2 regions of the Shinella sp. M27 genome follow, and region 2 is predicted to be linked to the other one. Evidence: predicted binding sites of a transcription regulator. Region 2 holds the regulator's gene; the other holds the start of a gene.
What was found. Region 2 encodes PhoB, which activates phosphate uptake and scavenging genes when phosphate is short. Its sites were predicted from a motif close to TGTCATNNANCTGTCAT; they were not measured.
Positions count from the first base shown of each region.

Region 1: a site for PhoB is predicted at 2,660-2,676, ahead of ACOZK4_RS14900 (ceramide glucosyltransferase). Genes of this name have one in related genera too.

Region 1 is NZ_JBLZPK010000034.1:191,230-198,326, reverse strand. Features, by position in the region: gene ACOZK4_RS14910 (MFS transporter) at 1-714, opposite strand, end outside; gene ACOZK4_RS14905 (TetR/AcrR family transcriptional regulator) at 833-1,423, shown strand; gene ACOZK4_RS14900 (ceramide glucosyltransferase) at 1,430-2,581, opposite strand; gene ACOZK4_RS14895 (cysteine hydrolase family protein) at 2,729-3,274, opposite strand; gene ACOZK4_RS14890 (GlxA family transcriptional regulator) at 3,371-4,330, shown strand; gene ACOZK4_RS14885 (protein kinase domain-containing protein) at 4,327-5,733, opposite strand; gene ACOZK4_RS14880 (metallophosphoesterase family protein) at 5,733-6,473, opposite strand; gene ACOZK4_RS14875 (NAD(P)/FAD-dependent oxidoreductase) at 6,570-7,097, opposite strand, start outside.
Region 2 is NZ_JBLZPK010000062.1:731-7,827, reverse strand. Features, by position in the region: gene argF (ornithine carbamoyltransferase) at 35-946, opposite strand; gene ACOZK4_RS23665 (aspartate aminotransferase family protein) at 975-2,165, opposite strand; gene ACOZK4_RS23660 (GcrA family cell cycle regulator) at 2,589-3,119, shown strand; gene phoB (phosphate regulon transcriptional regulator PhoB) at 3,247-3,930, opposite strand; gene phoU (phosphate signaling complex protein PhoU) at 3,952-4,680, opposite strand; gene pstB (phosphate ABC transporter ATP-binding protein PstB) at 4,731-5,546, opposite strand; gene pstA (phosphate ABC transporter permease PstA) at 5,560-6,888, opposite strand; partial or broken gene pstC (phosphate ABC transporter permease subunit PstC) at 6,885-7,097, opposite strand, start outside.

The DNA of each region.
Region 1 (7,097 bases), on a different contig from region 2:
GGCGACCGCGCTGACTTCAGCCGTCGCGAAGGTTGCGCCGACGAAGACGAGGGCAAGCGTGATAATCTGGATCGGGCGCAGGCGAATAGCCGACTTCTGCGGCGCGCTGCCGGCGACGTGGCGAACAGCGGGTTCTGTGCTCCGCTGGAGCACGAAGGCGAGGGTGCCGAGCGCCAGGAAGGCGGTGCTGATCAGCATGCCGGCTTCCGGGAAGAGCGCGACGGCGAGGCCGACCGAGAGCGAAGCGCCGGCAATATAGACCAGCTCGTCGGCCGCCGATTCGAAGGCAAAGGCGGTGTTGAGCTCCGGGCGGTCGCGGAAGAGTTCGGTCCAGCGGGCGCGCAGCATGGCGGGCATGCTGGGCATGGCGGCGGCAAGCAGCGCGGAGGCAAACAGCGTCCAGACCGGCCAGCCCTGGTTTGCGGCGGCAATCAGCGTGAGGAAGGCGATGACGGAGACGATGGTCGTCGGCATCAGCACCGCCGACTGGCCGTAGCGGTCGACGGCGCGGGAGATTTGCGGGGCGATGAGGGCGTTGGTCAGCGCATAGGTCGCCGAAACGGCGCCGGCGAGCCAGTATTCACCATGGGTCTGCGACAGCATGGCGACGATGCCGATCGGTGCCATGGCGATGGGAAGGCGGGCGAGAAAGCCGGCGGCGGAGAACCCCTTGGTTCCCGGCACGCTGAAAATTTCCTTGTACGGGTTGGACATGGCCTGCTCCTGTAAACGGGCGGTTCCACCACTTACATACGTGGCGTATATCCAGGAAATAGTTGCATACGTGACGTATGTCAAATAAAATACGCGACGTATGTGAATAGGAGACGCCATGCGCAAGCCGCGCGAGGAAATGATTGCCGAAACAAGGGCAAAGCTGATTGCCGCCGGCCGCAAGGCCTTTGGCACCGTCGGCTATGCCGATGCGTCCATGGATGATTTTACGGCAAGCGCAGGGCTGACGCGCGGCGCGCTCTACCATCATTTCGGCGACAAGAAGGGGTTGCTTCAAGCCGTGATGCGCGAAATCGACGCGGAGATGACGGTGCGGCTCAACCGTATTTCGGCGGCTGCGCCGAACCGCTGGCAGGGCTTTGTCGATGAATGCGTCGCCTATATCGAGATGGCGTTGGAGCCGGAAATCCAGCGCATCATGTTCCGCGATGGGCCGGCGGTGCTGGGCGACGTCTCGCAATGGCCGACCAGCCGCGGCTGTATCGCGGCACTCAGTCGCAGCATTGACCATCTGAAGGCGGAGGGGACGATGGCCGAGATCGATACGGAAGCCGCCGCCCGGCTGATCAATGGCGCCAGCAGCCATGCGGCGTTGTGGATCGCCAATTCGGACGATCCGGAGGACACTTCGAAACGCGCCGTGCGCGGCTTCCGTACTGTGCTGGATGGCTTGCGCGCGAAAGCCTGAGGCGAGTCACGAGCCCGCCGGAGCTTCCTTCAGTTCCGACGCATTGGTGCCGATCGTCATCGTGTTGCCGCGCCAGTCGATGGTGCCGCCGATCCAGGCGCGCAGCCAGATGGCCGGCATCATGATATCGCGCGCCATCATCGCCGGCACGGACCAGCGCGAGAGATGCCAGCCCTTGAACCGTGCAAGGGCGAGTTCCGGCAGGTAGACGCCGGCCAGCACCATCAGGACGGTGGGCAGGAGCGTCAGGTCGCCCAGCGCGACGGCGACGAGTGCGAGCAGCAATGGCGGCAGCACGCCCAGAAGAATTTCCGGCGCGAAGAAGCTCGGGAAGGTGACGCGGCGCAGGCGCGACCAACGGGCCTGGCGTGACCAGATCTCCTGCTCGGTGCGGCGGCCGAGCGGTTGCTCGAACGGAGCGGATACCAGGTGGACCTTCAGGCCAAGCCGGTTCACCAGCTTGGTGGAGGCGGCATCCTCGGCGATTTCGGCATTGAGCGCATGGATGCTGCCGTTCGCATCGAGCATCGGCTTGTACCAGAGCATGCTCTTGCCCTGTGCAAAGCCGAGCCCGACGGCCTCGCCGGCATATTGCCAGCGCGCCTGCTGGGTGTTGAGGAACATGCATTCCACCTCCGCCCAGAAACCCACCGGCCGTGAGCCGAGCGGCGTGGAGCAGACGAGGCCAGAATCGCTGCGCCAGCTGCCCATGAGATGCTGGATGTAGTCCGCGGGCATCAGCACGTTGGAATCGGCAAGGATCACCCAGTGGTGCCGGGCGGCCTGCCAGCCTTTCACGCAATTGTTCAGCTTCGGGTTGGCGCTGATCCGGTCATCGCCGACGAGGATGCGCATTTCGATCTCGGGATGGGCGGCGGCGGTCTTTTCGATGAGCGGGATGATCGGATCGTTGCCGTGGGCGACGCAGAACAGCAATTCGTAGCGCGGCCAGGAGAGGCGGAAGGCGCGCTCCAGCGTTTCGCCGGTAAAATTCTCGATGCCGCGAACGGGGATGACGATGGAGACCGGCGGCTTCTTGCGCAAATCCGGCGGCGGTGCGCCCGTGGCATCCAGCCGCCTGCCGGCGATGAGGATGCTCGCGAGATTGGTCGCGACAAGAGCGCCCGAGGCAAGGGCGAAGGCCTGAGCCATGTCCATTCACGCAGTCTCCGAAAGGCGCCACGCTTTCAGGCGGCGGCCGGGGTGCATTCACGCGCGAAGGAACACCATTGTCACATGACAGGGGAATGACGGGCATAGTTCATCCCCTTCGCAACGCGGCGAAGGGGATGAAAGGAAAGCGCTTTACGACAGGTATTCCGCCGTCGTCGTAACCTTGCCGTAGCCGAATTCCAGCGCCGACATGATGGTGGCGTGGACCTGGGCGGCCGGCACGACCGAATCGCCGAAAGCTTTGTCGCGCGTAGCACAGGCATCGTGCACCACCGTCAGATCATAACCGAGATCGGCAGCGGCGCGGGCGGTGGCGTCGATGCAGACGTCGCTCATGGCGCCCACGACGACGACCTCCTCGATGCCGCCGGCCTTCAGCGTGTCCTGAAGAACGGTGTCGCGGAAGGAGTTGGGGTAGTTCTTGATGACGACGGTATCGCCGGCTTCCGGCTTCACGGCGGCGATCGGATTGATGCCATCGGTGTTGGGCGCAAAGAGCGGAGAATCGGCTTCCAGCGAGACGTGATGGACATGGACGATCTTGTCGCCGCGGCTGCGGGCCGCCGAGACGACGCGGGCGGCATTGTCAGCGGCGGCGTCGATACCTTCCAGTGCGAAGCTGCCGGTGGCGAGATAATCCTTCTGGAGGTCGACGATGATGACGGCGCGTTTGCTCATGAGAAATCCTTCCTCGGTTGATGTCATGGACATTCTTCCTCCATCCTGCCATCTCTCGCCATTGGCGATACCGACATAATCAAGGGTGAAAGTGACATGGTCTCCTCGGCCGAAATCGGACTGGTGATCTATCCCGGCGCGCAGATGGCGGCGGTGCTTGGCATGACCGACCTCTTCAATTCGGCGACCCATATGGCGCAGGCGAAATGCGGGGCGGGTGCCAAGATCCGGGTCAGCCACTGGCGGCTGGAGGACGGAAAGCCGGTACGGACCGATGCCAGCGCCGCGCCCGATGCGGCGGAGCGGCCGGCGGTGCTGGTGCTGCCGCCGGCCCTTGGCGACCCGATCCTGCGCGAGGAGGCGGCGCCCTTTGCGGCCTGGCTGCGCGAATGCCATGCCTCCGGCATCCAGCTCGCCTCGATCTGCGCCGGTGCCTTCCTGCTCGGAGAGACGGGGCTGCTCGCCGGCCGCACCATCACCACCAATTGGGTGATCGCCGAAACTTTCGAGATGCGTTTTCCCGACGTGACCGTCGATACGGACCGTTTGCTCAGCGAGGACGGCGATATCGTCACGGCCGGCGGCGTGATGGCCTGGGTCGATCTCGGACTGAAGCTGATCGACCGTTTTCTCGGGCCGACGATCATGCTGGAGGTCGCCCGGCAGTTCGTCGTCGATCCGCCCGGTCGCGAGCAGCGCTATTACAGCACCTTCTCGCCGCGTCTGCTGCATGGCGATGCGGCGATCCTCAGGGTGCAGCATTTCCTTCAGGCGAACGAGGCGCGGGAAACCGCGATCGATGTGCTGGCCGCGCAGGCGGGGCTGGAGGAACGGACGTTTCTGCGGCGCTTCCGCAAGGCGACGGGGCTGACGACCTCGGATTATTGCCAGCGGCTGCGTGTCGCCAAGGCGCAGGAGCTGTTGCAGTTCACCATCCGCTCGGTGGACAGCGTCGCCGTCGATGTCGGCTACAACGACCCCGGCGCGTTCCGGAAGGTTTTTGGCCGCATCGTCGGGCTGACGCCGGGCGATTATCGCAAGCGCTTTCGTTCTTAGCTTTCCGGACGCGTGCGGTTGCGTACCACGGTGACGGTGCAGGGCGCATGCGCCGCGACCTCGCCGGAGACGCTGCCGAGCATCGAGCGCATGGCTGATTCGGCGCGCGCACCCATCACGATATGGTCGACATAGTTTTCGCGGGCATAGGCGAGAATGGCATCGGCCGGCGAGACGGCCTCCAACACGTGGAACGTGATACCGCCGCCGGGTGTCGGCAGGCCCGTCGACCAGGTGCGCAGTTCCACCAGCCGCATGACATGCTTGTTGCGGCCTTCCTCGTCGAGCGAGGTGTCGAGCGCGATGCGGTTGATCTTCAGCACGTTGAGGCAGGCGATGCGGGCATCCGGCGTGTTCTCGATGATGCGTGCGACCGTCCTACGCTTTGCTTCGTCCAATTCCGGCGTGCTACCCGAAAGGTTGATCGCCACCGCAACGATCGGCGCATTGGCAAGCTGCGTTTCCGCCGTCTGCGGCTTCACCGTCTCGATCGGCACCGGATTGAAGCGGCGGCGCAGCACGGTGCCGAAGGTGTCGCGCTTCATTTTCTCCGCCCGCGCGGTGAGCTTGACCGCGGACATGTCCTGCAGATCGAGCGCGAGCTGTGCCGCACTCGGATAACGCCAGGCGGGGTTTACCTCCAGGCAGCGCAGGATGATTTCCTGTAGCGCCAGCGGGATCGCACCATTGCGGGCGCGCGGCGGCAAGGGATCGCGCCAGAGCCGGCGTTTCAGGCCCTTCAACCGCTGCGGATCGCCGAACGGGCGCGCGCTGGTCGCGAAGAAATAGAGCATGACGCCGAGCGCGAAGAGGTCGCTGCGGAAATCGCTGCGCGTGCCGAGCACCTGTTCAGGCGCCATATAGGGCGCGGTGCCATAGGGCAGGCGGAACTGCTCGTCCATCAGGTCCGGCAGATGGATGTGGCGGGCAAGGCCATAGTCGATCAGCACCGCCTCGCCGCTCTCGCGGAACATCACGTTGGAGGGTTTGAGATCGAGATGCACGACATTCTGCCGGTGCAGCGAATCGAGCGCGACCGCGACCTTGGCGCCGATGGCGGCGACCTCGTCGGGCGGCAGCGGCAGGCGCTCGAGCAGCGGATAGAGCGAGGTGCCGGGCAGGCGCTCCATGACGATATAGGGCAGGGTGGCAAAATCGCCGTTGGCGACGAAGCGCGGCACGTGCGGGCCGCTGAGGCGCGGCAGGATCATCTGCTCCATCTCGAAGCCGACGATGGCGGCGGGATCGTCGCCTTCGCCGATGACCGGCACCTTCATAAGGATAGGGCAGTCGATATCCGGCCGGGAAACCTGCCAGATCCGCGCCATGCCGCCATTGTGCGCGATGTCCTCGATGACGAAGCCATCGATCTCATCGCCGGGTTTCAGCCGTCCCTTTACCATCAGCGCCCCTCGAACAGCCGCTCGGCGAGCGAGACGGGCAGGCCGGCAGCCCGAATTTTATTCGCGGCGGCCGCAATATCATAGGCGGCGCGCAGGAAACGCAGGTCGGCGCTCTCGGTGTCGTACAGCGCGAAGGCGGCGCAGGGATTGCCGTCGCGCGGCTGGCCGACAGCACCCATCACGGCAAGCCAGCGGCGCTGCGGCAGGAGCGGCACGGGTGTCGCCGCCACGGGACGGAAATGCGTGACCTTGCCGCCGGGTGCCGTGCAGTAGAGCGCCGGCTTGTGCACATGGCCGCAGAAGCTGACGCGTGCCTCGCAGGCGCCGAGATGCTCGCCGGCATCGCTGGCGTCGAGCACATAGTTCCAGTCGGAGGGCGCGCTGGCATCGGCATGCACGAAGAGGCAATCGCCCTCGCGCGCCTTCAAGGGCAGGGCGGCGAGGAAGGCACGGGCAGCGCCGCCAAGCTGCCGGCGCGTCCATTCGAGCGCCATCGTCGCCGTCGGGTTCATCGTGACGGAGGCATTGCCGATGGCGTCGTCATGGTTGCCGCGCAGGACGATCGCGCCTGATTCCGCCAGGGATCTTGCTGTCTCGACACACCATTCGGGATCGGCGCCATAGCCGACGATGTCGCCGAGCACGACGAAGCGCTCCGCACCCGCCGCCTGCGCCGCCGCCAGTACGGCTTCGAAAGCTTCGCGATTGCCGTGGATATCGGAGAGAATGGCGAGCAGCATGACCGTCCGGATCGTTGCGGTGCCGGAGCATAGCGTGCCTTGCCGCATGCTGCCATTCAACGGAAGGGGAATATCACGCCCCCGAATCGCGCTCCGTCACGATTTTTCGAAGGCGAAAAGATCCGCATCGGCATCGTTGTGGCCGGCAATGTCGGCAGAGACGATCTCGGCGGCGATCTGGCTGAAGGTGATGCCGTTGCCGCCGAAGCCCATGACGGCGAAGACATTGGGGAGTTTCGGAACGCGCCCGATCAGCGGCAGGCCGGTGCGGGTAATGCCGAAGGGCGCTGCCCAGACATGATCCGGTTCCGGCAGCGTGACGCCCAGCAAAGCTTCCGCCTTGCGGCGGATGATCTTTGCCTTCTGCTTCAGCTTCGTCCGCGAGCCGTAGGCGTCTTCGCTGTCCTCGTCTTCGCCACCGGCAATCAGTCGGCCGTCGCGGGAGCGGCGGAGATAGAGATAGGGATCGGCGCCTTCCCAGACGATGCAGTCCTTTAGCCACGCCGGCAGTTCTATACCGGGCGGCGTGGCGAGTGCCCAGGTGGAGACGATGGCGTGGTTCTCGTTCGCGACGGTTTCCAGAAATTCGTAGCCGGAGCAGAAGACGGCGTGCCCGGCGGAGAG
Region 2 (7,097 bases):
ATCGTGCGGGTGGCACGATTTTTCAAGACGCGTCTCAGACGGCGCCGAGGCACCAGGCGAGGATCGACTTCTGCGCGTGCAGGCGGTTTTCCGCCTCGTCGAAGACCACGGACTGCGGGCCGTCGATGACCTCGTCCGTCACCTCCTCGCCGCGATGGGCCGGCAGGCAGTGCATGAACAGCGCATCCTTGTCGGCGCGCGCCATCAGCTGCTTGTTGACCTGGTAGGGCTGGAAGATGTTGTGGCCACGGGCGCGGTGTTCCTGGTTCATCGAGACCCAGCAGTCGGTGACGACGAGATCGACGCCGTCGATGATGGCATCAGGATCATGGCCGAGCAGGATGTTGCCGCCATTGTCGCGCGCCCAGTTGAGGATCTTGTCGTCGGGCTCCGAGCCCATCGGCACGGCCATCTTCATCGTGTAGCCGAAGCGGGCGGAGCCCTCGACGAAGGAATGCAGCACATTGTTGCCGTCGCCGGTCCAGGCGAACGTCTTGCCCTTGGCCAGACCACGATGCTCCTCGAAGGTCATGACGTCGGCCATGATCTGGCAGGGATGCGTCAGGTCCGTCAGCGCGTTGATGACGGGAACGGTGGCGTGCTCGGCAAGCTCCAGCAGACGGTTGTGATCCGTCGTGCGGATCATGATGGCATCGACATAGCGCGACAGAACCTTGGCGGTGTCGCCGATCGTCTCGGCGCGGCCGAGCTGCATTTCCGTGCCCGACAGGAACAGCGTCTCGCCCCCAAGCTGGCGCATGCCGACATCGAAGGAGACGCGCGTGCGGGTGGAGGGCTTCTCGAAGATCATCGCGAGCATCTTGCCGGCGAGCGGTCGCTCTTCCTTGCCGGCCTTGTTGGCTGCCTTGCGCTTGTGCGCATCGTCCATGATGACGCGGAGATCGCTTTCCGAAACGGCGGAAAGGTCGAGGAAATGCTTGGCCATGATGTGTCCTGTCTGTCCCGGTCTCTGATCAGGCGGCTTTCGCCGCCGTCAGCTTTTCGGCTGCGCGCTCGATGCGGGCGAGCCCTTCGCGTGCCTCTTCGGCGGTGACGGTGAGCGGCGGCAGGAGCCGCAGCACATTGTCGCCGGCCGGCACGCCCAGCAGTTTTTCCGCGCGCACGGCCTTCAGGAGGTCGGCGACGGGGATTTTCGCCTTGATGCCGAGCATCAGGCCTTCGCCGCGCACATCCTCGATGACCTCGGGGAAACGATCCTTCAGCGCCGCAAGGCCCTGACGGAAGACCAGCGCCACGTCGCGCACATGTTCGAGGAAGCCGTCTTCGAGCACGACGTCGAGCACGGCATTGCCGACGGCCATGGCGAGCGGATTGCCGCCATAGGTCGAGCCATGCGTGCCGGCGACCATGCCTGAGGCGGCCTCGTTGGTGGCAAGGCAGGCGCCGAGCGGGAAACCGCCGCCGATGCCCTTGGCGACCGCCATGATGTCGGGCGTCACGCCCGCCCATTCATGGGCAAAGAGGCGGCCCGTGCGGCCGACGCCGGACTGGACCTCGTCGAGGATCAGCAGCAGGCCGTATTCGTCGCAGAGCTGGCGCAGCTCCTGCATGAATTCCTTCGATACGGGGCGGATGCCGCCCTCGCCCTGCACCGGCTCGATCAGAATGCCGGCGGTTTCCTCGGTGATCGCATCCTTGACGGCGGCGATATCGCCGAAGGGCAGCTTCAGGAAGCCCGGCGCCTTGGGGCCGAAGCCTTCGATATACTTTTCCTGCCCGCCGGCCGCGATCGTCGCGATGGTGCGGCCGTGGAAGGCGCCGTCGAAGGTGAGGATGTGGAACTTGCCGGGATGGCCCTTGGCGAAGTGATAGCGGCGCGCGGTCTTGATGGCGCATTCCAGCGCTTCGGCACCCGAATTGGTGAAGAACACCTTGTCGGCGAAGGTCGCGTCGGTCAGCCGGCGGCCGAGGCTTTCCTGGCCGGGCACCTCATAGAGGTTGGACAGGTGCCAGACCTTGTCGGCCTGATCCTTCAGCGCGGCAACGAGATGAGGATGCGCATGGCCCAGCGAATTGACGGCGACGCCGGCGGCGAAATCGAGATATCGCTCGCCATCTTCGGCGATCAGCCAGACGCCCTCCCCGCGCGTGAACCGGAGCGGCGCACGCATATAGGTTTCATAGAGCGGCGCGGCATCGGCCATGGCGCGTATCCTCCGAAAAGAGATGCGAAAAAAGACGTCTGACACTTGACTTTTCCGGGCTCCAGAAAAATCAAAAGCCGCCTTTCGGCGGCATGCGGCACTATCGGCATTTCACCTGGGGATGTCAACAAAATCGCACCCCGAGTGACGCTGAACCTCCCGCAGGGTGAGGATTCACGGCACGCGCGGAAGGTGTCTCCATCGAGTCACACCCGACCAGCAAGTTGGGGAAAACCTCGAAATCGATTCGCGCCGATTCCTGCGACTCTTGTCACAGAGTCCACCGGTCTCTAGGTTAAGGACCAATTACTAGACTGCATGCGGCGGAACTAGTCACCAAAAGAGTTGAAGGCGTTCAGGTTCCGGATCTGTCCGGGACGCGACGAGGGATTCCCGCATCGAACGCCGAGCGGAGACGAAAACATGAACTGGACAGACGAGCGCGTCGAAAGACTCAAGAAGCTCTGGGCCGAGGGTTTGAGCGCGAGCCAGATCGCGGCGCAACTCGGCGGCGTCAGCCGCAATGCCGTTATCGGCAAGGTGCACCGGCTCAACCTGCCTGGCCGCGCCAAGGCCGGCGGCACGCAGACCGCCGCCCGCCCGAAGCGCCCGGCGCCGGCGGCCCCCCGCCCCGCGACCTTCCAGGCCCGTGCCGTCACGCCGCGCACCGCAGCCCGTCCGGCAGCGATCGCCAAGGACGACATGGACACGGAATTCGAGGCCGTTGCCGAACAGCTCCCGGTTCCCGCCAACGGCAACAATGTCGTAGTGCCGATGTCGCGCAAGCTGGAACTGACGCAGCTCACCGAGCGCACCTGCAAGTGGCCGATCGGCGATCCGCTGAACGACGACTTCCATTTCTGCGGCAACGAATCCCCTGACAATTCGCCCTACTGCACCTACCACCAGCGCCTCGCCTACCAGCCCTCGGCCGAGCGCCGCCGGATGCGCTGACGGCAATCGATATGAAATGAAAGCGGAGCCGAAAGGCTCCGTTTTTGTTTGAGGCGATGGATGGGCAGCCCAAAAACGCAAACAGGCCCGTAGGGCCCATTTCCGTCCTTGGGAGGAATTGCGTCGCTCAGGTTTCCAGCGAATAGCCGGCGCCGCGGACCGTGCGGATGACGTCCTGCATGTTGGCGAAATTGAGCGCCTTGCGCAGGCGGCCGACATGCACATCGACGGTGCGCTCGTCGACATAGATGTCGTGTCCCCACACACCGTCCAGCAGCTGCGAGCGCGAGAAGACGCGGCTCGGCGAGGTCATCAGGAATTCCAGGAGGCGGAACTCCGTCGGGCCGAGGCGAACCTCGCGGGTGCGACGGTGGACGCGATGCGTCTCGCGGTCGAGCTCGATATCGCCGCAGCGCAGCACCGTCGAGACGACCTCGGGCTTGGCACGGCGCAGCATGGCGCGCACGCGCGCAACCAGCTCCGGCGTCGAGAACGGCTTGACGACATAGTCATCCGCGCCGGTGGCCAGGCCACGCACGCGCTCGCTCTCCTCGCCGCGCGCCGTCAGCATGATGATCGGCAAGCGCTCTGTTTCCGGCCGCTGGCGCAGGCGCCGGCACAGCTCGATGCCGGAAACGCCCGGCAGCATCCAGTCGAGGATGAGGAGGTCGGGCATGCGCTCCTGCAAGCGCATTTCCGCCTCGTCACCCGATAGGATCGTATCGACCTCGAAACCCTCGGCTTCGAGATTGTAGCGCAGGAGAACGCTTAGCGCCTCCTCGTCTTCCACGACGGCTATTCTGGGCACCATGGACAGGGTTCCTGCTCAAACTTACTCGGACGCTTCGGCGATGTCGGCCGCGACGACCGATGTCGACGTGTCGTCCTTCGGGCGCTCGCCCTCGGGCTGGGAGCCGGTCGCCATGTAGTAGATGGTTTCGGCGATGTTGGTCGCGTGGTCGCCGATGCGCTCGATGTTCTTGGCGCAGAACAAAAGATGCGTGCAGGGCGTGATGTTACGCGGGTCTTCCATCATGTACGTCAGGAGTTCGCGGAACAGCGAGGTGTAGATCGCGTCGATCTCGTCGTCACGCTCGCGGATCGCCTTGGCCTTGTCCACCGAGCGGGTGGCGAAGACGTCGAGCACTTCCTTGAGCTGCATCAGCGCGAGTTCGGCGAGATGCTCCAGGCCCCGGGCGAGCTTGCGCGGCATGCCCGAGCTCTGCACGGCAATCACGCGCTTGGCGGTGTTCTTGCCGAGGTCGCCGACGCGCTCCAGTTCGGCAGCGATGCGGATCGTGCCCATGATTTCGCGCAGGTCCGCCGCCATCGGCTGACGCTTGGCGATGGTGACGATCGCCTTTTCGTTGATCTGGCGCTCGGCATTGTCGAGGATGACATCCTCGGAAATGACCTTCTGGGCCAGCGCCACGTCGGTAGAGACGAGGGCGCGGACGGAATCCGCCACCATCTGCTCGGCCGTGCCGCCCATTTCAGAGATGCGGCGGGAGAGGTACTTCAGTTCTTCGTCGTAAATCGAAACAATATGGGTCGATGACATCGTTCTGTCCTTAATGCGCTCGGGTTTCAGGGGCGTCAGCGACGGAAGCGTCAGCCGAAGCGGCCCATGATGTAGTCCTGCGTGCGCTGGTCATCCGGGTTGGTGAACATCTTGTCGGTGTCGTTCTCCTCGACGAGGTTGCCGAGGTGGAACATGGCGGTGCGCTGCGAGACGCGGGCCGCCTGCTGCATGGAGTGCGTCACGATGACGATGGTGAAGTTGGCGCGCAGCTCGTGGATGAGCTCCTCGACCTTGGCCGTCGCGATCGGGTCGAGCGCCGAGCAGGGCTCGTCCATCAGGATGACCTCGGGGCTGACGGCGACGGCGCGTGCGATGCACAGGCGCTGCTGCTGGCCGCCGGAGAGGCCCGTGCCGCCTTCCTGCAGGCGGTCCTTCACCTCGTTCCACAGGCCCGCCTTCTGCAGGCTCTTCTCCACGATGGCGTCCATGTCGGCCTTCGACTTGGCAAGACCGTGGATGCGCGGGCCGTAGGCGACGTTTTCGTAGATCGACTTCGGGAACGGGTTCGGCTTCTGGAAGACCATGCCGACGCGGGCGCGCAGTTCGACGACGTCGATGTTCGGATCGTAGATATCGTCCGCATCGAGCGTGATGCGGCCGGTGACGCGGCAGCCGTCGATCGTGTCGTTCATGCGGTTGAGCGTGCGCAGGAAGGTCGACTTGCCGCAGCCCGACGGGCCGATCAGCGCCGTCACGGTGTTTTCGCGGACGTTCAGGTTGACGTCGTAGAGGGCGCGCTTGTCGCCGTAATAGACCGAAACGTCCTTGCCGATCATCTTGTAGGAAATGTCGTTCATTTTCTTGTCCAGCGCTTTCTCGACTGCTGCTTCTGACATCATGTTCATAGGATCGGTCCTTCTACCAGCGCCGTTCGAAACGGCGGCGCAACAGGATGGCGCCAACATTCATGAGGATGAGGAAGATGAGGAGCACCATGATGGCGCCCGAGGTGCGCTCCACGAAGGCACGCTCGGCCTCGTTCGCCCACATGTAGATCTGTACCGGCAGAGCCGTGGAGGGTTCCAGCGGCGTTCCGGGAATGTCGGCGACGAAGGCGACCATGCCGATGAGCAGCAGCGGTGCGGTTTCGCCGAGCGCATGCGCCAGACCGATGATCGTGCCTGTCAGGATGCCCGGCATGGCGAGCGGCAGGACGTGGTGGAACACGGTCTGCATCTTGGATGCGCCGAGGCCGAGGGCGGCGGAGCGGATCGACGGGGGCACGGCCTTGAGGGCAGCGCGGGTCGCGATGATGATCGTCGGCAGCGTCATCAGCGTCAGCACCAGGCCGCCGACGAGGGCTGCCGAGCGCGGGAAGCCCGCGAAATTGACGAAGACGGCGAGACCGAGCAGACCGTAGACGATCGAGGGCACGGCGGCGAGGTTGTTGATGTTCACCTCGATGAGGTCGGTGAAACGGTTCTTCGGGGCGAATTCCTCGAGGTAGATCGAGGCGGCGACGCCGATCGGCAGCGACAGCACGAGCACGATCAGCATCATGTAGAGCGAGCCGACGATGGCAACGCCGAGGCCCGCCGCTTCCGGGCGGCTCGATGCGCCGTTGACGAAGAGGCCGGTGTTGAAGTGCTTGGAGAGCGCGCCGCTTTCGACGAGCGTGTTCATCCAGCCGACCTGCTTGTCGGAGATCTTGCGGTTGTTTTCCGCTACCGAGAGATCGATCTGCCCCTTGAAGGCAGAGTCGAGGTCGCCGTGGGCGAGGAAGGTCACCGTCTGCGTGGTGCCGATGATCGCCGGATTGGCGACGACCATGTCGCGGAACTGCGTGCGAACGCTGTCCGAGATCATGCCGTTGACGGCCTTGAGGCCGGCACGGTCCTTTTCATCGACGCCGAGAACCTTGGCGAGCGCGTTACGGGCAACGACCGGATAGTTGGCCGAGACCAGCTTCTGCGGGTTGGTGGCGCGCTCGTTGTTCTTGTCGATAACCTGTTCGGAGAACTCCACCGGAATGGTGATCATCGACTGCTGGAAGGCGGTGTAGCCCTTGGAGACCACCGAAAACAACAGAAGGAACAGGAAGAGCAGACCGAAGGCGATCGCTGCCATGCCGAAAAGGCGGAAGCGGCGCTCGGCGGCGTAGCGGCGGCGAAGGCCGATATCGCGGCGTTCGGGTTTGGCGGAGACGCCAAGGGCGGCCATCGAAGGGCTCGTGGAGACCTGGCTCATTCGTACTGCTCCCGGTATTTGCGCACGATGTAAAGGGCGTAGATGTTCAGGCAAAGCGTGATGAAGAACAGCGTAATGCCGAGGGCGAAGGCCACCAGCGTCTGAGGCGAGGTGAATTCGAGGTCACCTGTCAGCTGGTTGACGATCTTGACGGTCACTGTTGTCATCGGCTCGAAGGGATTGAGCTGCATGCGGGCGGCAACACCGGC